Regions from separate parts of the Lysinibacillus sp. YS11 genome, predicted to be linked through region 1. Evidence: riboswitches for the same ligand, from Rfam matches in the RefSeq annotation. Region 1 holds a riboswitch; each other region holds the start of a gene.
The links. Region 1 has a riboswitch for thiamine pyrophosphate ahead of thiW (energy coupling factor transporter S component ThiW). Riboswitches for the same ligand answer to the same signal wherever they lie in the genome.

Region 1 (7,515 bases):
CTGTTTACTTAAAGATGACTTTGAGCTCGTTTTGGTATGCATTTTTAATTACATTCTTTACACTATTAATTTCATACCCAACTGCTTATTTTTTAACGAAGACTAAGCATAAACAACTTTGGCTTCTACTTATTATTATTCCTTCATGGATTAATCTTTTGTTAAAAACATATGCCTTTATCGGCATCTTTGGGTTATACGGGCCTATTAATGCATTTATCGAAGTATTTGGCTTCGATCCAAAGCAAATGCTCTTTACCGATATTAGCTTTGTCTTTGTGTCGGTCTATATTTTTATTCCATTTATGATTTTACCGATCTTCAATTCTTTAGATCGTTTAAACCCAACGCTCATTTATGCAGCACGGGATTTGGGTGCTTCGGCTTTTACAACCTTCCGTCGTGTTGTTTTACCATTGACAATGGATGGCGTTAAATCTGGTATTCAAGTTGTCTTTATCCCTGCCCTATCCCTGTTCATGATTACTCGCTTAATTGCAGGGAACCGTGTCATTACTCTAGGCACAGCGATTGAACAGCAATTCCTTGTGACGCAAAACTGGGGTATGGGTTCCACTATTGCTGTATTCTTAATTTTATTCATGGTGATTATCATGCTAATTACGGGACAAAAGGATAAAGGAGGTCGCGTACGATGAACAAACTATCTGCTTCAGCCAAAGTCTATTTAACAATTGTTTTTATCGTTCTCTATGCTCCAATTTTCTATTTAATCTTTTACTCGTTTAATAGTGGCGGCTCCATGAATAATTTTGAATCCTTTACTTTGGAGCATTATCAAGCTGTTTTTGAAGATTCGCGTCTTCTTGTTATATTAATAAATACGGTCATCGTGGCATTACTTTCTGCTCTCATTTCTACTATTATTGGTACGCTAGGAGCAATTGGAATTGTGACGGTTAAGGATTCTAAAATGCGTAATACTTTATTATCCTTAAACAATGTCTTAATCGTCAGCCCAGACGTAATTATCGGGGCTAGCTTCTTAATTTTATTTACAATGGTAGGCATTAAACTGGGCTTTGCATCTGTTTTACTAGCCCATGTTGCATTTAGTGTACCGATTGTTGTATTAATGGTTTTACCAAAGCTACTAGAAATGAATAACTCATTAATCGATGCAGCATTAGATTTAGGGGCAACGAAAAAGGACGTTATGATGCGTGTCATTCTTCCTTATATTCAGCCAGGTATTTTTGCAGGCTTCTTCCTTGCCCTTACGTATTCATTAGATGATTTTGCCGTGACATTCTTTGTAACAGGTAATGGCTTTAGTACTTTATCCGTAGAAATTTATTCAATGGCCCGCGCAGGAATTTCTCTAACGGTGAATGCAATTTCTGGATTAGTATTCTTTGTTACGGTTTTAGTTGTTGTTGGTTATTATTTCATGACAAGTCGTACGAGTAAAAGAATGGAGGGGCATCGATGAAGTCACTAATTCAAGCTACCATCGCCATCCTTGTCGTTTCAGCCCTTTTATTCTATGCGGCTGATGCCTTAAGTGCGGGAGGCGGTAAAAGTGGAAAAGACACGTTAACCATCTTTAACTGGGGAGAATATATTGATCCTGATTTGTTAAAAGAATTTGAAAAAGAAACAGGCATTCATGTCATCTATGAAACATTCGATTCCAATGAAGCTATGATGACAAAGATTCAGCAAGGCGGAACAGCTTACGATATTGCTGTCCCTTCTGAATATATGATTGAGAAGATGAAGGAAGAAAAATTATTAATTCCTTTAGATAAAACGAAAATCCCTAATTTAAAAAATATTGACCCTTACTTTTTAGATTTACCATTCGATGCTAACAATAAATATTCTGTCCCTTATTTTTGGGGAACAGTAGGTATTGTCTACAATCCAAGCCTTGTTGGAGACTTAGACTTCTCCTCTTGGGACGATTTATGGGACCCTTCTTTAAAGCGAAAAGTCTTTTTAGTAGATGGTGCGCGTGAAGTCATTGGGATGGGCTTAAACAGTCTTGGCTATTCTCTGAATTCACTAGATGATCAGGAACTTCGTGAAGCTACTGACAAATTAATTACACTTGCACCAAATGTTAAAGCGATCATTGGAGATGAAATCACACCGTTAATGATCAATAATGAGGCAACTGTTGCCCTTACATGGTCTGGCCAAGCAGCTGATATGATGTATGAAAATGAAGAGTTAGACTTTGCTGTACCTGAGGAAGGCTCAAACTTATGGTTTGATAATATGGTCATCCCAAAAACATCGAAAAATATTGATGGTGCCCACACCTTTATTAACTTCATGCTAAGTGCTGAATCAGGTGCTCAAAATGCTGATTTTGTAGGCTATTCTACTCCTAATATTGCCGCTATGGACTTAATGGACGAAGAAGTTGTTTCTGACGAACGCTACTATCCTTCTGAAGAACAACGTGATACATTAGAGGTCTACAAAAATTTAGGACCTGATTATTTAGGGAAATACAACGAATTATTTTTAGAATTTAAAATGAGTATCAGATAATTAAACTAGCGAATTGGTTTTCACACCAATTCGCTAGTTTTTTTCTCTGCTTGTCTAACTGTTTATTAAACTAAGAACATTTTCAATCGACTATTTGCATTATTATATTTATAAAATATTTTATCTAAATTTTAATAGATTCTCACATTAGTGTACTTTTGATAGTCCATAACTTCTAACGCTCAACATCGCTACAATTTATAGCCATGCTTTATGCCATTACAGACAGACTCTCCAAATTTTTAATCTCCCTTTATAAGAGAAGTCCCTCAATTGTTGTTGCTTTACTAATTTATCCTCCCATAGCTTCTTTTCCCTCAACTTTTATGACTAAAATGTATTATTTCATCATGCATAGGTGCGTGGATAAAAACTTTTGTGGAAAACCATTCTAAATATAGAACCAGTACTATAATCTTAACTATTAGCCAAGCAATAATTCTTTATGATAGACTGTACTATATTTGATTACAAAAAGGGGGTTCATTCGATGACCCAGCAGAAGTCCAATAAGGCGGCTTTGTATATTTTAATGTTTAATATGTTTATCGCAATGGGGAGTATTGGCATTATTATTCCTGTCATGCCAGAGTATTTAAAAATATTTGGTGCAGCAGGACAAGTTCTAGGTATGCTAATCGCAACGTTCGCCTTAGCTCAATTCGTATTTTCTCCTATTGCTGGGAATCTTTCAGATCAGTACGGACGAAAAAATTTAATTATTTTCGGTCTTATCGTAACAGGTCTTGCACAAATCGGATTTGGCCTTGCTACAGATGTATGGATGCTCTTTTTAGCACGATTTTTAGGTGGTCTAGGTTCCGCATTTGTTGCACCTCCTATTATGGCTTTTGTCGCTGACGTCACAACCTATGAAGAACGTGGGAAAGGTATGGGGATGTTGGGTGCCGCTATGTCTCTTGGCTTTATGATTGGACCTGGTATTGGTGGCTTTTTAGCAAAGGTAAGCTTACATTTCCCATTTTTCACAGCTGGAGCTGCAGCCATTTTAGCATCTATTTTATCTTACTTTTTATTACCTTCTACCAAACCAAACACTGCTCAACAGAAACAAAAGCAAGACAATCTGGCGAAGCAAATGGCTCGTTCCATACATATGCCTTATTTTGTTATGCTCATAATTATGCTGGTGTTCTCGTTTGGAATTGCAAATTTCCAAACGACATTGTCATTATTTGTGACAGAAAAGTTTAATTACACACCTGTAGATATAGCGATTATATTAGTTGTTGGTGGTGCTTTTGGAGTAGTAGTACAAATGTTTATTATTACACCACTGTTCAATCGTTATGGTGAAATGAAAGTAGTACTAGTAAATTTATTTATTGCATCCGTTGCTATTTTCTTAATATTATTTGTTTCTGGCTTTGCCCTTATTTTAGTTGTAGCAACAATTTTCTCTACAGCAACGACATTAATTCGTCCAGCTGTTAATACACTCATCTCAAAGCTTGCAGAGAAAGAGCAGGGATTTGCTGCGGGCTTGAATAATGCCTATATGAGCCTCGGAAATATGATTGGACCCGCTTTGGCAGGTTTATTATTTGACTGGAATATGAATAGCCCATATATTTTCGGTTCTATCATATTATTAGCCTGTTTCTTCCTTGCGCTCATCTGGACAGTGAAAAAAGCACCTCATTTAATGCATCCCGATACAAAATAGTCTGAAAAATCATTGACTATTTTTAGCAGTATGTTACATTATTGTTGATTCACAAAATTGAATGATTTTAACCACTAGGGGAGTCTTTAAAAGGCTGAGACGTATATGGTAATATACGGACCCTTTGAACCTGATCTAGTTCACACTAGCGGAGGGAAGTGGCGCTACTTGCTGTTGTCACTATATACACGCAAGGCCGCTTCCTATTGTTTAAAGGGGGTGGCCTTTTTATTTTTCCTCACGAACTTTACCAAAAGGAGTGAACTTTATGTCAATTCGTAAATTAACAGTCATGGCTTTATTAGTAGCCGTTGCTGTTGCAGGCTCTACTTTCGTATCCATCCCAACAGGAATCGCACGTGCTTACCCAGTTCAGCATGCTATTAATGTGATAGGAGCCATTATACTTGGACCCGTACCAACAGTTATAGTTGCCTTTGTCACTGCCATCATTCGTATCCTTACTGGAACAGGCTCTCTACTAGCTATCCCTGGTAGTATCATCGGTGCGTTCTGTGCTGCCCTTGCCTATAAATATAGCAATAAAATGTGGTTAGCTGGTATCGGAGAAGTTATCGGAACGGGCATTCTGGCTTCACTTATTGCCGTCCCTTATGCAAAATTATTCATGGGAACATCTGTAGCAGCATTCTTCTTCCTACCAGCCTTTTTAACATCAAGTACGATCGGTGCTATTTTAGGTGTAATGGTTGCGAGTAGCTTGCGTAAAACAGAGCTAGTAAAGAGGTTTAATTCTTCTCTTTATTGAGAGAGATTGAATTATGAGCATTCATTGAGCTGGGGTAGTCCAATTTGGATCGCTTTTCTTCTCATTTACCCTCTTTACAAAGGGGATAACTCTTTATTTCATGCAATATAAAAAAGCAGTGCAAAACTATTCGAGTTTGCACTGCTTCCTCTATTTTAAGATCGTTTTTTCATGCCTTTTAACAACTGTGCTACATTTGTGTCTTCTGCTTCTATAGTTTTTTCCTCAACCAGCGGCTCTTTTTTCTTCGCATTCGTTAGGAAATTCCAACCAAAACGTCTTATGGTAATATCAATAAAGAAAAGAAGCATACTCGCTAAGAGTAGCCATGTGGCAATATTTTGCCGATCTGCTCCTTTTGTCGTAAAGTCACGGAAGACATCTTGTGGTTCCTTTAAAACAGTGCCTCCTGTTCGTTGAGTTAACTCTTCTATCAGTTGGTTATTTACAGGGAGTAGTTCGTATTCAGCACTATAAGGAACACTTAGCCCTGCCTGATAAATGGCCTGCTTTTCATCTGCTATACGGAAGAAAATTAATCCAGGTTCAGCTTGTACTACAGCTCGAACTTGAGATGCGGAAATGGTTTCAAGTTGTGTTTCTAGCTCCTCCCCTGCTTCATTTACCGCTACAATATCTAAAAATGCGGCTTCATTTGTAGGGTCTGTAATCATAAAGGAACCATCTGCTTCCAATCTTACATCATAGGCTACATCATTGTAGCTTGGTAGCATTTGAGAAATAAGTGTTTGCCAAAATGCTCCCCAATTCTGCCATCTTGCCCAATCTCCAGTCCATTTACCCGTTGAATCAGATGTAAAGGCAAATGTTTTACCAAGACCATATTGCCACTGCGCTAACACAGGATCTTCTTTCTCGCTTTCTGCTACAACAGTAGCCCCCTGTTTTGCCGTTGTCCCAATATATGCATTCATTTGTGGGACACCATTAGCAAACAGTGAGTTCCATCCTGCTGCATTATAAATTGCCGGATAGAATGGATTGTCCTCAATATAGGTGCGGGAAATCATAGCTGTTTCCCGAGATAAAATAGAAGGAATGGTTTGCTCATCTATCACATCATAGAAACGTCCACTGCCCATGTCACTAAGCGCTTCTAATAAGTTCGCATCGGCATCTTGTCCAATCGCTACTGTCGATAAGGTTATACCCTCTTCTTTCCCTTCACCAATTAAATCCTCATAGTTCCCTGCCTGTGACTGCCCATCTGTTAAGAGGATAATATGCTTACGTTGGAGCTTTAAATCAGCAAGGTTCTCGTAGGCTTTAGCTAATGAACTATAGATTTCTGTTCCCCCACCAGGTGTTACTGATAAAATAGTATCCACAGCCTCTTCTTTACTGTTAAGAGGCCCTGTCTCTATAATCTCCCAAGGACGATCATCAAAGGCGATGAATCCTAATGTATCCTCATCTCGCAACATCTCAACAGAACGTGCCGCTGCTTCCTTAGCAAGCTCAAGCTTCGAGCCTTGCATACTGCCAGAACGGTCAAGTACAATCACTAATCCTAAGGAAGGTAATTGCTCTTTGCCCTTAATTTCCATTTCCACTGGCAATAAGGTTTCAAACGGTGTTTTAAAATAGCCGCCTAGACCAAAACTATTTTCTCCACCCACCATTGTAAAACCAACTCCAAAGTTTTTGACTGCTTGCTCAATAACACTCATTTTTGCTTCACCCACTAAATGACCTGGTACATTGTCGAAAACGATAGCATTATATTGCAAATAGCTGGATAGTTCATTTGGTAAACTTTTAGGTGCTACAACATCATAGGCAATGGATTGACTACCAAGTGCTGCTGCGATGGGTGATGCTGTTTCATAACCATTAACGATTAATAAATGTGGTTCACTTTGAACCATTGTGACACTAGTTAACTTATTGTTTTCAAAAATGGCATCCTGACCAACTTGAACAACGGCTTCATATTTTACAAGTCCTTCAGCTGTTGCTGCATGTTTATAGGTAAACACATTCGTGCCTTCAGTCAGCTCAACTGCCTCTCGATGAATAAGCTCATCATTTTCATATAGTAATAGCTCGCCTTGACCTGCTGATGTTGCATGTATGTCTGTCACTAATTGTTGTTGCTCTCCAACGTAAGCAACTTGAGGGGATACAAAGCTTTTTAGTGATACATCATTGACAACTGGTTGACTAAAAGGCTTAATATCCACACTAATATTAGAGCCTTTCAACTTCGTAGCAAATTCTAAAGCATCGCCCTTTGTCTCATTACCATCTGTTAGTAGCACAAGACGAGTTGCTTTTTTAGGATCTATAATCCCTGAAGCAAGCTGTAGACTTTGTTCTATATTTGTTTGATCGGTAGCTTTAATTTCAGTTAGTTTCGGTACTTCCTTTAATGTTTTAGATAAAATAGCTTCTGTTTGTAAAGTAGAGGAAAATGAATAAATGCCCGCAAGTTGTGGTTCTTTTTTTGATTGGAGGCTCTCCTGTATAAACTGAACCATCTCATCTTCCGTACCATTCATAGAAGCAGAACGGT
Region 2 (7,515 bases), 1.5 Mb from region 1:
CCATTCATCCTTTGTTGCGAATCCTTCGATGCGTTCTACTAGTACGCGGCCATACCACGAGCGATCAAAAATAGCGATTTGCCCATGTTGAGGCAATTTTCTCCAAAATCGTTGTAAATAATTGTAGCGTAATTCATGAGCTTGAGGAGCAGAAATAGGATGTACAACATAACCGCGGGGATCGACACGTTCGATTAATCGTTTAATAGCGCCACCTTTACCAGCTGCATCCATTCCTTCAAATACCAAGATCAAGCCAATCTTGTTTTTTAATAAAAATTGTTGTGCGTTCAACATTTCATATTGGAGTACTTTTAATTTCTTTTTATACATCTTTTTGTCTAGTTCAACAGTTAGATCTAGATTTTTCAAATTTTGTGTCATGAAACTTCACTCCTTTTATTTGGCTATTCTTATTGTACTAAAGAAATATATGGATGCCTATCAGACATGGTAAATTGTAGGTATTAATAGTAAAACAACACGATACATTGTTGGAAATTTCCGTTATAATAAAAAAAGTGACAGTACTATACTTATTTGTCTTTTCCCTATACAATCTAACACGAAGGGAGAGGAAAACATGCCTCGGTTTATCTTGATGACAATCTCTTATCTTGTCTCAATCATCCTAACCTTTTCATCCTTTTTCGTGAACATCAACGGTCAATCTTCGCTAGAAATCGCTAATCGTTTTTCTGTTGTATTTGCACCAGTTAGTGTAAGTCATGTAATTTGGATTATCATTTATTTTTTACTCGGTTATTGGTTAGTTATGAACATGAAAAAGACAACTTTGAAACAGTCTGCGCTTTTTAGTTGCATAAATATATTACAAGCATTGACGATATATGTCTGGCACCATGAGTTATTTATTGTTTCTCTTGGCATTACATTACTCTTAGTCTTGTATTTGTTTATGTTGTATAATACGTACCCTCTTCAGGACAAATCCTTGTTTGGTCGTATTCCTTTCTCTATTTATTTAGCATGGATGACATTTATTTTTATCACAAATACAAGCTTTACGTTAACGGCTTATGGTTGGAACGGCTTTGGTCTTAGTACGCCTCTTTGGGCAGTGATTTTACTTACTTTAGGAGGAGCCATTGCGCTACATATCCGTTTCCATCACTTTGATGTTGTGTATCCAAGTGTTTTTATTTGGGCTTATATTGGAATCGCCATACATAATGGTTTTGATGAGCTACTTGTCACTACAGCTGCTTTATTTTTATGCGGTGTTCTCTTTGTTGGCATTTTATTTATTAAAAAAATCCTGCCTACCAAAAATAAATTGGTTAGCAGGATTTTTTCATTACATCCTATTCTTCGTCTAATGACGTTAAGATAATTGGTTTATCTTTTGTTACAATGACTGAATGTTCGATTTGAGCTACAAGTGATTTATCAGGCGTCACGAATGTCCAGCCATCACCTGCTTCTACGATATGCTCTGCCTTTGCTGAGATAAATGGCTCAACCGCAAGGACCATACCTTCTTTCATAATAGTAGTATCCCATGCATCGTAATAATTTAAAATATGGTTTGGTTCATCATGTAAAGATTGACCTAAGCCATGACCTGTTAAATTCATAATAACAGTTAACCCATTAGCATTTGCCTCGCGTTCAACAGCTTTACCAATTTGATTTAATTTAGATCCAGCCTTTACCTTTGTCATTGCTCGATCAAAGGCACTTTTAGCAACACGGCAAAGCTTTTCTTTGTCCTCATAGCCATCACCCACAACAAATGAAATACCTGTGTCAGCAAAATAGCCATTTAAAGAGCCTGAAACATCAATATTTACGATATCTCCCTCTTGAATAACACGCTTTCCTGGAATACCATGTGCTACTTCTTCATTGACGCTAATACATGTATACCCTGGAAAATCATATTCTCCCTTTGGTCCTGAAATAGCGCCAGCCTCTGCAAACATGCGACCAGCAATTTCATCAAGCTCAAGTGTTGTAACACCTGGTTTTGTAGCAGCTTTCATTGCTTCGCGAATTTCAGCACAAATGCGTCCTATTTTTTTAAAAGCTTCAATCTCTTCTTGCGTTTTTACAATCATGTATAACGTCCCTTTCATCTAATATCTATTCTTTAATATAACATAACTTTTTATGCGTATAACGATAAACGCTTTAAATATTGTATGCTTTCCTACTTTGCAAAGTGCTAAAAGAGTTATTCACGACAAAAAAGTCCCTCCACGCCTGTGAAGGGACTAGCATTAAGCTTTTCTTTGCATTAATTGGGGAGCGGCTGTGAATAAAAGAACACCAACGACAGCCGTTAAAATGGTTGCTGGTAGCATATATGTACCATTGTAGATGATGGAATAGATCCATGCATTCTGGTCACCCGCATATTCGGCAAAAAATACAGCACCAGCAATTGTATGTGCTGTGTATCGTAAGAAGCCTGCGAAAACGGTACCTATGATTATATAAAGTGCCATTTTTGTTTTGTTCATATGTTTAGCAGCGTCTAATACTGGTCCACGTACAACCGCCGCTAATCCTACAACAGTAAAAGCAACGCCATAATCTAGTAATCCTTGTAGCCAGTGCACGATATAAGAACCAAACATTGTTTGCATAACACCCACAAGTAGTCCCGTAGTAAGACCAGCTACTAAGCCCCAGCGAAATGCTATTAACATAATCGGTACCATAACAAGACTAACTGAGCCGCCTTGTGCCCATACTTTAAAGGAAACCTGATCCAGTACGAGACCTATCGCTGCAAAAATCGCAATCTCCACTAGCATTAATAGTCTTTTTTTGTCCATACATATTCTCTCCTTTGTTCCGATGTAGGATACAAGAGCAGGAATAGAAAAGCGCTGATATGTCTCTTTCTGACACCTTTTTCCTTTAAGGAGGAAAAAACGATGTCAGGACAGAGCCTCACATCGTACAAGTGTCGGTTTCTATCCACATCCCTACGCAAGCGTTAACTTACAGGTTCGAAGAGTCAAGGCATTACGTGCCCAGTCTCAGCTGACATCATCAGCTCCCCTTGTGGTCGTTACATCTGAATTTATTTGAACACTCTCATTGTACGCAAAGGATTGAAAGATTACAACCTTCCATACATCATTTTTTTGAAACTTTGCTGTTTTTCATGCGTAAATATTTAAAAAGGAGGTACAACTATGGAGAATCAAAAAATTTTAGCTGCCTTTAGTTATCTTAGTATTTTCTTCGCCCCTTTTATCGTTCCATTAATTGTATATTTCGTGACAAAAGATAGTGATGTAAAAAAACATTCGATTCGTGCACTTGTCTCTCATTTAGTTCCTTTTGTTTTTGGCATCCTGTTCTTTATTGTCTTTGTTTTTTCCACATTTAGTATAGATCCAACCTCCAGTAATAATACAGTGATGATTATTTGGTTTGCTTCATTCGCCATCTATGCTCTCGTCTCACTAGGTATTGTGATTTGGAATATAATTCAGGCTGTTCGTGTTATCCGTTAATGTTTTATTTTTAAGTGAAACAGGAAGTAGTAATTGTAAAAGGAGCTGTTTTGGGATGAAAGTATCAAACGTTGTAAAAACTGCCGTTAAGTTAGCACCTATTGTTATTCCTATCGTCAAAAAAGTAATGGCTGCAAAAAAAGGCACAACGCCTACAACCACAACCCGAAAAAAATAAAACGAAGGCGTATTCCTTTTAAAGGAAATACGCCTTCGTTTTATTTCACTTCAAAATGGGTTTGACTATGGCCATTTAATGTTTTTTCCACATGTAAAACTGCTGGCATCGCGGATTTCAATTCAGGTACATGCGAAATAACGCCAATCATACGACCAGAATCCTGCAAATCAATTAATGTATCGATTGCTTTATTTAGTGATTCCTCATCGAGCGAGCCAAAGCCCTCATCAATAAACATCGTTTCAATATGAATATTACCTTGGTAGCTTTGAATCACATCTGCCATCCCCAATGCAAGGCTCAACGAAGCATTAAACTTTTCGCCACCTGATAAAGTTTTGACATCTCGTAATTGATCTGTATAAGCATCATAAACATCAAGACCAAGGCCACTTTGCTTCGCATGCTTTTCTAATCTATCTGAACGTCTAAGCTCAAATTGACCGTTTGATAAATGATACAGACGTATATTGGCAGCTTCTGTAATTTGATCTAAGTAGTTAATTTGTATATAACGCTCAAAGGATAGCTTTTTCGAGTTTTGTCCATTTAATAATCCATAAAGCTCCTTTACTCGCCCTGCTTCTTGTTCAAGTAAATGAAGCTCTTTCGCTATTTCTTCCACCTTTTTACTAAAGCCTTGGCATGCTTGTATAAAGCCATTGATCTGTTGTAAACGTTTAAATGCTTCCTCATAGGAAACTCGATGCTGTTCTACTCTTGCTTCCATCGCCTCTAAATCTTGCTTCTCTTTTCCTTGAAGGTATGTAGCCCCTTCGGTAATCTGAATTTGCAACGTGTGTACTTGTAAAGCATAGTCGCTACATGCTTTTCGAAGTGCATCCAATTGTATGGCACTCCGTTTAGCAGTTGCATAAGCCTCATAGCTTTCGAAACCTATTTCTTGCATATCTGCTGAAAATTGCTGAAGCTTTTCATTCATTTTAAGCTGTAATTCCTCAAAGGACTGTTTGGCAATTTCTACAGTTAGTGTTGCATTGCTAGCTGCTTCCTTTGCTGCATGCAAATTTTCTTGACTCACTTGCCAACTTTTTTGAAGCTCTTCTTTCTGTTTACTAACTTCATTTAGTTGTTGCTTTAATTGCTGTAAAGTTGGTAAATTAGGGGGCATCTGCTTAAGTTGTTCGTCTACAACCGCTTGTAATTTTGTCCATTCTTTTATCTGCTCTGCTAAATATTGCTCTAGCTTCATATGCTTATTTCGTAGCTGCTCTATTCGGTCATGCTGATGCTTTATTTTTAATCGCACATCAGCTAATTGATGTTGAATAATTTTTAATGCAGCAAGCTCTTGTTCCACTTCATGTAGAGTAGCGGTGATCTGTGGTTGGTCTTCTTGCTTAATATGCTGAGCCTCGAGTTGTCGCCATGTATCTTGAAGAAGTTGCTGCGCTGATGCTAAAAATGCCTCTTTCTCTAAATACTTACGCTCGTCTGATGATGCCTTCGCTCTTAATGCTTCCACTTGAGCAAGCTCAATAACTTCCAGTTGCTCATTGTGTGCTTTCTGATGTGTCATACTACCACAAACAGGACAGGGTTCTCCTTCCTTCAGTTGTTCTGCTAAAATACTAGCTTGACTCGTCAGCCATCGTTGCTGCAAAAGTTGAAGTGCCTCTTTACTTTCTTGATAGAGACTTTCTGAAGCAACTACATCCTGCTTAGCTAAATCTACGGCATGTTTATATTTATCCGCTTGCTTGATTAAAGCAACCTGTTCCCGTAGTTTCGGTAATTGTTCTAAATAGCTTTCATAGGGTTCAACCTGTTTTTCATAGCCTTCTAATGATTGAGAAAAATGCTGTAATTGCTCTTGTTCATTTTCCAAAAGTTTGACGTTATCATTTACTGCTCGTTTTGCATTTTCAGCATATTGCTCCGCTATTTGCAGCTGCTGTATATTGTTTTCATAGGCTTCAAATTTCGGTAAAAGCGCTAGCATCTGCATCTCCTGCTGTAAGATTTGCTGTCGTTCAGATTCTTTAGCCTGCTCTATCTCATATTTTTCTTGCGCTTCTTGCAACTTTTCTTGTGACTGCTGTTGCTTAACCTTTGCTTGTTGAAATGCTATCTCTTTAACATTCAGTTCAGCACGTAAATCCTTGCATTGTTGTTCGAGGAGCACCAGTCGCTCTGCTTGTTCTGCTAAAGCAATCTCCTTCTCCTTTGCTTGGTATAAATCCTGCTGTTGTAAAAGCATTTGTAGCCGTTGCTGTCGATTAGCTTGTTCATCAAATTGCTCATTTAGCGTTTTTGCTAAGCGATAATATTCCTGCTCTTTTTGATGAAGGCTATACGCTTCTTCATAGTATGACTGTTCATCTTCTCCACATTTCTTATAGTAGCTAAGCTCCTCATCAAGTGCCTCTGTCAGTTGATGTAAATTTTCGGTATTATCAGCAATCACTGTGAATAAAGTGGAAGAACGTTGTGGTAAGGCGCCCACAATTTGACCAAGTAAATGTTCTTTTAATTGTTTGGCACGCTCAAGATCACTTTCTGCTTCTTTACGCTTGGCATCAAGCTTTTTCGCCATGACACCGAAACGATCTGTTTTAAAGATTTTCCGTAAAATTACTTCTTTATTTGTTGAATCAGAGGTTAATAGTTTTCTAAATTCACCTTGAGGTAGCATGACAATTTGGCTAAATTGATCTTTTGTGAGACCTATGATTTCCTGCACTTTCTTATCGACTTCAAGCGTTTGCTGTTTTTCTACAATGCTATAATCTAGCTTTCCGTCTTTTACTTCTGCTAGCTCTATTTTCTTTCCAGTAACCGTTTTATTTTTTTCTTTAATATGACCTGGCTGTCGTACTATTTGATAGACCTTTCCATGCATTTCAAAGACGAGTTCTACAGCTGTATAAACTTCATCATGTGCAAAGCCGCTTCTTAGTAAAGCTGTATCCTGCCGGTCCTCCCCACTACCTGATCCGTAAAGAGCATAGCAAATAGCATCGAAAATGGTTGTTTTACCAGCACCAGTTTTTCCAGAAATGGCAAACAATCGATGCTCCCCTAGCTCTTGAAAATCAATTACCTCCGTGTCTTTATATGGACCAAACGCTGTAATTGTTAACTTTAAAGGCTTCATTTTACAGTCTCTCGCTCCTCATCTAATAACTCCTGTAACATCTCTGTGAATAGGCGTTCCGTATCTTCATCAGGCTGAATGCCAATAATATTGGTGAAGAATGAACGGAATAAATCAATATCTTCTAGTTTTTCAGCTTCTACTACTTGTAGTTCACGTGGCATATCTTGTCTTAGTACCTTCCGCTCCACATGCATAGCGTGCGGAAATACACTACGAATACGTTCCATCGGTGAAGTCACAGATATTTTATCCGTCAATCTAACAAATACATAATCCTCACTTGGTGTGAGCGTTAATAACTCCTCTAATTGCCCTTCTACTACTCGTAGATCTCTTCTTGGCACAAGCTTTCTTTTACTTACTGTGGTGTTACCTTGCTCATCTAATTCGATGATTAAAAATCCTTTCTCATGTAAATGCTCAGATAACGAGTACTTTAAGATAGAGCCTGCATAGCGTATGGTTTCGTTTAAAACAAAATGTGCCTTATGTAAGTGCCCAAGCGCCGTATAGTGAAAAGGTTTGAATAAAGCTGCATTCACACAATCTGAGCCTCCAATGGAAAGGGGTCGCTCGGAATCACTAGTATTTGCTTTCTCCTCACCATACTTCGTCACAAAGGCATGTCCAACAAAAACATGACGCTTACTTGTGTCCATGTCTTTCGTGATATACTCAATAATTTTTTGCATGGCGTCTTGATGAGAACGGATTGATTC
Region 3 (7,515 bases), 600 kb from region 1:
TTCATCATGCCACAAAAATGCTGCGAGAAACAGATTTTGCTATTAGCGAAATTGCTCATTTAAACGGTTTTGATGACCCAAATTATTTCATAAAATTATTTAAGCAACAAATTGGTATTACGCCTAACCGATATAGAAAAAATTAAAAGATTGATTAAAATAATTTTCAATTAGTTGATTTTATTTTCAATAAAGATTTTATCATGATGTGATTATCTTGATCTTAATATGACAATTATCTATAAAATTGAGATTAAATAAAATAAATTTAAGTTAAAAACTATGTATAAACCCTATGTCTAGCGCATATATTTATAGTTTATACTTAAATATAAAAATTCTTTAACGATAATTATTATAATGTACTAGCAATTCTATTTTATATTTGTTATAGTTATAGACGAAGAGTTTGACTCACATTTTTTTCAGGAGGTAAACTAATATGACAAACGCAAATGATCGTAGCCGTCGCTTTACAACAGCAGGTGGTGCTCCAGTAGTAAGTAACCATGACTCTATGTCAGCAGGTCCACGTGGCCCTCTTTTACTTCAAGATGTATGGTTAGTTGAAAAACTAGCAAATTTCAACCGTGAAGTAATTCCAGAACGTCGTATGCACGCAAAGGGCTCAGGTGCATTTGGTACTTTTACTGTAACGCATGATATTTCACAATATACTAAAGCGAAAATCTTCTCAGAGATCGGCAAGAAAACTGAAATGTTCGCACGTTTCTCTACAGTAGCGGGTGAGCGTGGTGCAGCAGATGCAGAGCGAGATATTCGTGGCTTCGCCCTTAAATTCTATACAGAAGATGGAAACTGGGATTTAGTAGGGAACAATACACCTGTATTCTTCTTCCGTGACCCGTTACACTTTACAGATTTAAACCATGTGGTAAAACGGGACCCACGTACAAATATGAAAAATGCCAACTCTAACTGGGATTTCTGGACTTCATTACCTGAAGCACTTCACCAAGTGACAATTGTTATGTCTGACCGTGGTATTCCAGCTGGTTACCGTAATATGCACGGATTTGGTTCTCATACGTATAGCTTTATCAATGCTAATAATGAACGTGTTTGGGTTAAATTCCACTTCCGTACAGAGCAAGGCATTAAGAACTTAACTGGTGCCGAGGCTAATGAGATTATTGGTCAAGACCGCGAATCTTCACAACGTGATTTATATGAAGCAATTGAAAAAGGCGATTTCCCTAAATGGAAAATGTACATTCAGGTAATGACAGAGGAACAAGCTCGTGAGCTACCATACAACCCATTTGATTTAACAAAGGTATGGTATAAAAAAGACTTCCCATTAATTCCTGTAGGTGAATTCGAGTTAAACAAAAATCCAGACAACTACTTTGCAGAAGTTGAACAAGCTGCATTCGCACCATCTAACATTGTTCCTGGCATCAGCTTCTCACCAGATAAAATGTTACAAGGTCGTATCTTTGCATATGCTGATGCCCAACGCTATCGTCTTGGTGTAAACCACTATATGCTTCCTGTCAACGCACCAAAATGTCCATTCCGTACTTTCCACCGAGATGGAGCAATGCGCTTTGATGGCAATCTTGGTTCGACATTAAGCTATGAACCAAATAGCTATGGTGAGTGGGAGCATAATTTAGACCATAAAGAGCCTGAATTACGTATTGATGGTCATGCAGGTATTCATGATTTCCGTGAAGACGATAATAATTACTTTGAACAACCAGGTAAACTATTCCGTCTATTGACTTCGGAAGAGCAGCAACGCTTATTTGAAAATACCGCGAACGATATGGCTTCTGTTGAAGAATTCATCAAACGCCGTCACATCCTTCACTGCTATCTAGCTGACCCAGCATATGGTGAAGGTGTCGCTAAAGCGATGGGTCTTTCCTTAGAAGGTATGGACCTTACAAATCCATATGTAAAACAACCAACAAACGTTTAATATTCCACTTTATTATTGATATCCAAATCCAACTTTCACTCCATGTGAATCCACTATTCACATGGAGTTTTTTTATTAAGAAAAGGCCTATGTCTATTTTTTTGACATAAGCCTTTTCTTTCATTATTGGTAAATTTGACTGCCTGCTTTTTTAAACTCCTCAGCCTTTTCTTTCATACCTTGATGGATCGCTTCAGTCGTATTCAAATCCTTATCTTTCGCATAATTACGAATATCCTGTGAAATTCTCATGCTACAGAATTTAGGCCCACACATAGAACAAAAGTGTGCTGTTTTTGCTCCCTCTGCTGGCAGTGTCTCATCATGATATTCCACTGCACGCTCGGGATCTAGTGACAGATTGAATTGATCACGCCAACGGAACTCAAAGCGCGCTTTAGACAGTGCATCGTCTCGTTGTTGTGCACCTGGATGACCTTTTGCTAAATCAGCAGCATGTGCAGCAATTTTATAAGTGATAACGCCCACACGAACGTCCTCGCGATTCGGTAAACCAAGATGCTCTTTCGGTGTCACATAACAAAGCATCGCTGTACCAAACCAGCCAATCATGGCTGCCCCAATGGCTGATGTAATGTGGTCATAACCTGGAGCAATATCTGTTGTGAGTGGTCCTAATGTATAGAAGGGAGCTTCCTTACAAACCTCTAATTGCTTGTCCATGTTTTCTTTAATCAAATGCATTGGTACATGACCTGGTCCCTCAACCATTACCTGAACATCATGCTGCCAAGCAATCTGTGTTAGCTCGCCTAGTGTTTCAAGCTCTGCAAATTGTGCCTCATCATTGGCATCTGCAATTGAGCCTGGGCGTAAACCATCACCTAAGGAAAAAGCAACATCATAGGCTTTCATAATTTCACAGATTTCCTCAAAGTGTGTATACAGGAAATTCTCTTGATGATGATATAAACACCACTGTGCCATTATAGAGCCACCTCGAGATACAATACCTGTCACACGATTTGCTGTTAGTGGTACATAGCGTAAAAGGACACCTGCATGAATGGTGAAGTAATCCACACCCTGCTCAGCTTGTTCAATGAGAGTATCACGATAAACCTCCCACGTTAAATCCTCTGCTACACCATTTACCTTTTCTAAAGCCTGATAAATTGGCACTGTTCCCACTGGCACTGCCGCATTTCGAATAATCCATTCTCTAGTTGTATGAATATGTTTACCAGTCGATAAATCCATAATATTATCTGCGCCCCATCGAGTTGCCCAGGTCATTTTCTCAACTTCTTCTGCAATGGAAGAAGATACAGCAGAATTCCCGATATTCGCATTGATCTTTACATGAAAATTACGCCCAATAATCATTGGCTCTGCCTCAGGGTGATTAATATTAGAAGGCATTATAGCACGCCCAGCTGCAATTTCTGAACGTACAAATTCAGGATCCATATTTTCACGAATCGCTACAAACTCCATTTCAGGCGTTATAATTCCCTTTCGTGCATAGTGAAGCTGTGTCACATTTTTACCTTTTTTAGCACGCAAAGGCTTTCTCGCCAACTCAGGGAAGACATTTTCTTGAATACGCGGGTCATCAACATGACGAAAGCCATTATCCTCCGGTTTAATGGAGCGTCCCTCATATGCTTCTACATCCCCTCGCTCTTGAATCCATGCATTTCGTAAGGCAGGTAAACCTTTCGTAATATCTACTTGGTAGGCTGGATCTGTATAGGGCCCACTCGTATCATATACTCGAATAGGAGCATTTTCTTCATTTCCAAAACTGCCTGTTGTCGGACTTAATGCAATTTCTCGCATAGGTACTAGAATATCTGGGCGTGATCCTTCCACATATACTTTTTTGCTTCCTTCAAAGCTGGACATAATGGTAATATTCTTTTCACTAATTGCTGACATGAGCTACTTCTCTCCCTTAAATTTATTTTGATATAAGGACCGATTCTAGCTCACCCCAACAATCCAAAAAATAAAGGCCGAATCCAAAATAATTATTTGGATCCGGCCACGAATGTAAAGGTCTATTGATTGCATACTCTGCAATAGCTTCTTAACTTTCCCACGCTGGTATGAGCCAGATCAGGTCCAAAGGGTCAAGAAACTTCGTAGCGTTTCCCTCTCAGCCTGACTCATCAGACTCCCCTAGTTAATACTATTTAGTTTGATGCTAGTGTAGCAGATAATACTAAGAGATGGAAGTTATTTTTTATCTTACTAGGTAAATAATACTTCTGCAAAATAGATCACAATGGTTACAGTTATACAGCTTACAATGGTTGAAAATAAAACAGCTTGCGCGGCTGTTGCTGATTCTACATCATATTCCAATGCTAGACTAGAACTATTGCGGGATGTTGGAAAAGCACTAGCTATAAACAGTGATTGTGCGACGACTCCATCTAATCCCAATATATAAATAATGGCCAATGCAACAGATGGTCCAATAATTAATCGCGTAAAACAGCTGATAAAGACGGTTTTATTAAACATTGATTTCATCTCTAATTGTGATAATTGCGCACCTAAAGTAATTAGAGCCACAGCAATAAATCCATCTGCCACATGTTCTACTGGTATTTTGATAAACTGTGGAATACCGATATCAAAATAATTCATAGCGACACCTATAATCAGCGCATGAATAATAGGCATTTTAAAGAAATCCTTGATGATTGTCATACCTGACTTTGTAGAAGAAATTAAATTGTATAAACCATATGTATACGTAGTCATATTTTGAAAGATTACGAGCATGACCTGAATGGCTACTCCAATAGGTTGCGTGGCAAATATCATTTGAGCCACTGGAATACCGTAATTACCCGAGTTAATGAGCACAACACTATTTTTAAAGACAGCTGCCTCTGTTCTAGCTAAACCTAACCCTTTTGCCATAAAGTGACTGAGTATCATTTGACTACCGATAAAGAGTACAATAAATAATCCGACCTCTCCCAGTACAGTTAATTCCACATGTGTTTCATATAAATTTACAAAAACAGCTGCTGGCATAAAGCAATATGTAATAAGCTGAGACAATGCTTTTAAATTAAAGCGAAATTTCTTTTGTAGTATAGCGCCTATTACAAGTAACACTAAAATAGGTACAACAATTTGAAAGAAAATCATTCCGAGATACATCATATCAATGTCCCCCTTCCAGTGTTAATAGTAGTGTTGAATTCCTTCTAGGTCAATTTCTCCGGCTTTCACCATAAAGAAGACTGCCTCTATATTGAAGGCAGCCTTTCTTTTTAAGCAAGCTTAAATCGGTTTACAACTTCTTGTAGCTCGTTTGAAATATCGTTCATATTTTGAATAGACTCTGCTACTTTTTGTAATTCTACTTGTTGATCCATTGCAGAAGCACTTACTTGTTCCGCAGAGGCTGCTGTTTGCTCTGAAATAGCCGAAATACTTTGGATAGCCATGATTGCCTGATTTTTATGCTCTAACATGCTAGATAGTTTATTCATTAAATCACTAATAGAATTTGCAATTGAACCCGACAAATCACTGCTATCTTTAAATGCTAGTTGCGTGCTTTGTACGGACTCATTTTGAGATTGCATTAAATCTGCATTAGATGCAATCACAGCAACCGTCTGCTGAGAATTTTCAAGAATACTTTCTACTGTACTCTTAATAATTTCTGTTTCATTCTTAGATTGTTCTGCTAGCTTTCTAACTTCCTCTGCAACTACAGCAAATCCTTTACCATGTTCACCAGCACGTGCAGCCTCAATACTTGCATTTAAAGCTAGCAGATTAGTCTGCTCGGTAATGCTTTGAATCGAAGCAATAATCTGATTAATATTGGCAATATTAGAAGCTAATGATTCCATTTGCTGCTGGATACGCCCATTCATTTCATTTGTCTCCATATTACGTTCTCTTAAACTTTCAACCTCATGCAATCCTTTTTCCGTTGTTACACCTGTTTTATGAGATAGCTCATCCATTTCATTAGAAAGAGCCGTAATAGCATCAATCTGATCTGATAAATCCATCATTCGATAATTTGTTTCTTCTGTATCCTCTGATTGCTTCGAAGCTCCTTGTGCAATCTCGTTGATAGCTACAGAAACCTCCTGACTAGAAGCAACTACCTCATTAAATGCCTCATTTACCTGATTAGAAGATTGGTTCAATAACCTCGTGGAATTTAGTACAGTTTGAATCGCACTATTGGTTTTATCTAACATATTATTATAGGCCACAGCAACTGCACCAATTTCATCAGGCTTAATATATCGCTCTTCTACCTTTTGTGTTAAATCCCCTTCGGCTGCAGTTTCAATCGATGCACGTAAAAATTTAAGTGGTTTTAATTGTTTATAGATGAATAACACACTTGCAGCTGTCATCAAAACCACCATAATAATGGAAGCAATAATCGTAAATACAAATACATGATTATATGTTTCTAGAATCTTTGATTCAGCTAACACGACTTGAACAGTCCATGTTTCGTCAATACCCTCTAAAATCATTGGAGCAAAAACATTATAGGCCTTTTCCTTCAGTTGATTAGAGTCAACGTACATACTTGTTAGTTCACCATTTTCCATTGTCTTACTAATACTTGTCCAAGTAGGATCCTCTTGCATATTGCGCCCAACTAGCTCATCACCAAAACTGTTAGCTGTTAGCACACCTTTATTCGTAATAATTGCCGCATAACCGCCTTCTGGGGCATTCGATTTTGTTAAATCATTTAAAAAATCTATTGATACATCGGCAGTCAATACACCGAAAAATGTCCCGGAAGCATTGATTAATGGCACTGAAATGGTTGTCATTAATACGGATTGACCGTTTACATTATAATCATAGGGCTCTGTCAAAACTGCACGTCTCTCTTCTTTTGGTACCCAATACCATTCAGAAATACTCTTATCATCAATACCTTCGATTAGAGCCGTCGAGATATCATTTCCGTTCTTACTTAAATAAGGGATAAAACGTTTTTTAGTATCTACTAAAGCAGCTTCAGTTGGTTCTAAAATAATAGAATCTTGCTCAAAGATTGCTCCTACTCCAAGAATGTCATTATTGCTAGCTAAATTGTTTTCCATTACGTCTATGACACCCTTGGTAGACAACGTATTATTCTTCTCCATGCTTTCTATGATACGCTTTGTTGTTTGTAATGTCGTATTGGCTTTCTTAAATCTTTCACTCATAATAGCTGCAGAAGATTCAGCCGATTGTAATGTTCCATGCTCTGCGTCTTCAACACTTTGCTTTTTTATAATAATCCCCGTTATGACAGTATAGGATAAAAATAAAATAAGAAATAATCCTATTATAAGGGAAGAAAGTTTTAAGGCAATTCCTCTTGATTTTTTCATAACTAACACCCCCACTTTTATACTAATAATAATGGATGGATGATTGTATCACAATAAAATATTTAGCGAATAAAGTAGAAAATTTACAGAATTATAGAGAAAAATACCGATACTTCACCAAACATTTATTTTTCAATATAAAGGACTAATGACTTATTTGAATGGAGATTCATAGTAAAACATCCTCTTCTAATTCTAAATTATAGAAAA

Region 2: it holds a riboswitch for thiamine pyrophosphate, as region 1 does, so the genes downstream of both, thiT (energy-coupled thiamine transporter ThiT) here and thiW (energy coupling factor transporter S component ThiW) in region 1, are expected to answer to the same signal.
Region 3: it holds a riboswitch for thiamine pyrophosphate, as region 1 does, so the genes downstream of both, thiC (phosphomethylpyrimidine synthase ThiC) here and thiW (energy coupling factor transporter S component ThiW) in region 1, are expected to answer to the same signal.

What each region holds. Positions count from the first base shown of each region.
Region 1 covers NZ_CP026007.1:857,238-864,752, reverse strand. The annotation lists gene LBYS11_RS03945 (ABC transporter permease) at 1-659, shown strand, start outside; gene LBYS11_RS03940 (ABC transporter permease) at 656-1,453, shown strand; gene LBYS11_RS03935 (ABC transporter substrate-binding protein) at 1,450-2,523, shown strand; gene LBYS11_RS03930 (MFS transporter) at 3,014-4,210, shown strand; TPP riboswitch at 4,277-4,384, shown strand; gene thiW (energy coupling factor transporter S component ThiW) at 4,479-4,979, shown strand; gene LBYS11_RS03920 (VWA domain-containing protein) at 5,135-7,515, opposite strand, start outside.
Region 2 covers NZ_CP026007.1:3,923,321-3,930,835, forward strand. The annotation lists gene LBYS11_RS19740 (polyphosphate kinase 2 family protein) at 1-384, opposite strand, end outside; gene LBYS11_RS19745 (hypothetical protein) at 584-1,354, shown strand; gene map (type I methionyl aminopeptidase) at 1,326-2,081, opposite strand; gene thiT (energy-coupled thiamine transporter ThiT) at 2,244-2,804, opposite strand; TPP riboswitch at 2,938-3,045, opposite strand; gene LBYS11_RS19760 (magnetosome magnetite crystal formation protein family) at 3,171-3,494, shown strand; gene LBYS11_RS24040 (hypothetical protein) at 3,550-3,672, shown strand; gene LBYS11_RS19765 (AAA family ATPase) at 3,713-6,793, opposite strand; gene LBYS11_RS19770 (exonuclease SbcCD subunit D) at 6,790-7,515, opposite strand, start outside.
Region 3 covers NZ_CP026007.1:257,814-265,328, reverse strand. The annotation lists gene LBYS11_RS01245 (response regulator transcription factor) at 1-146, shown strand, start outside; gene LBYS11_RS01240 (catalase) at 443-1,948, shown strand; gene thiC (phosphomethylpyrimidine synthase ThiC) at 2,072-3,850, opposite strand; TPP riboswitch at 3,991-4,105, opposite strand; gene LBYS11_RS01230 (AEC family transporter) at 4,166-5,095, opposite strand; gene LBYS11_RS01225 (methyl-accepting chemotaxis protein) at 5,206-7,305, opposite strand.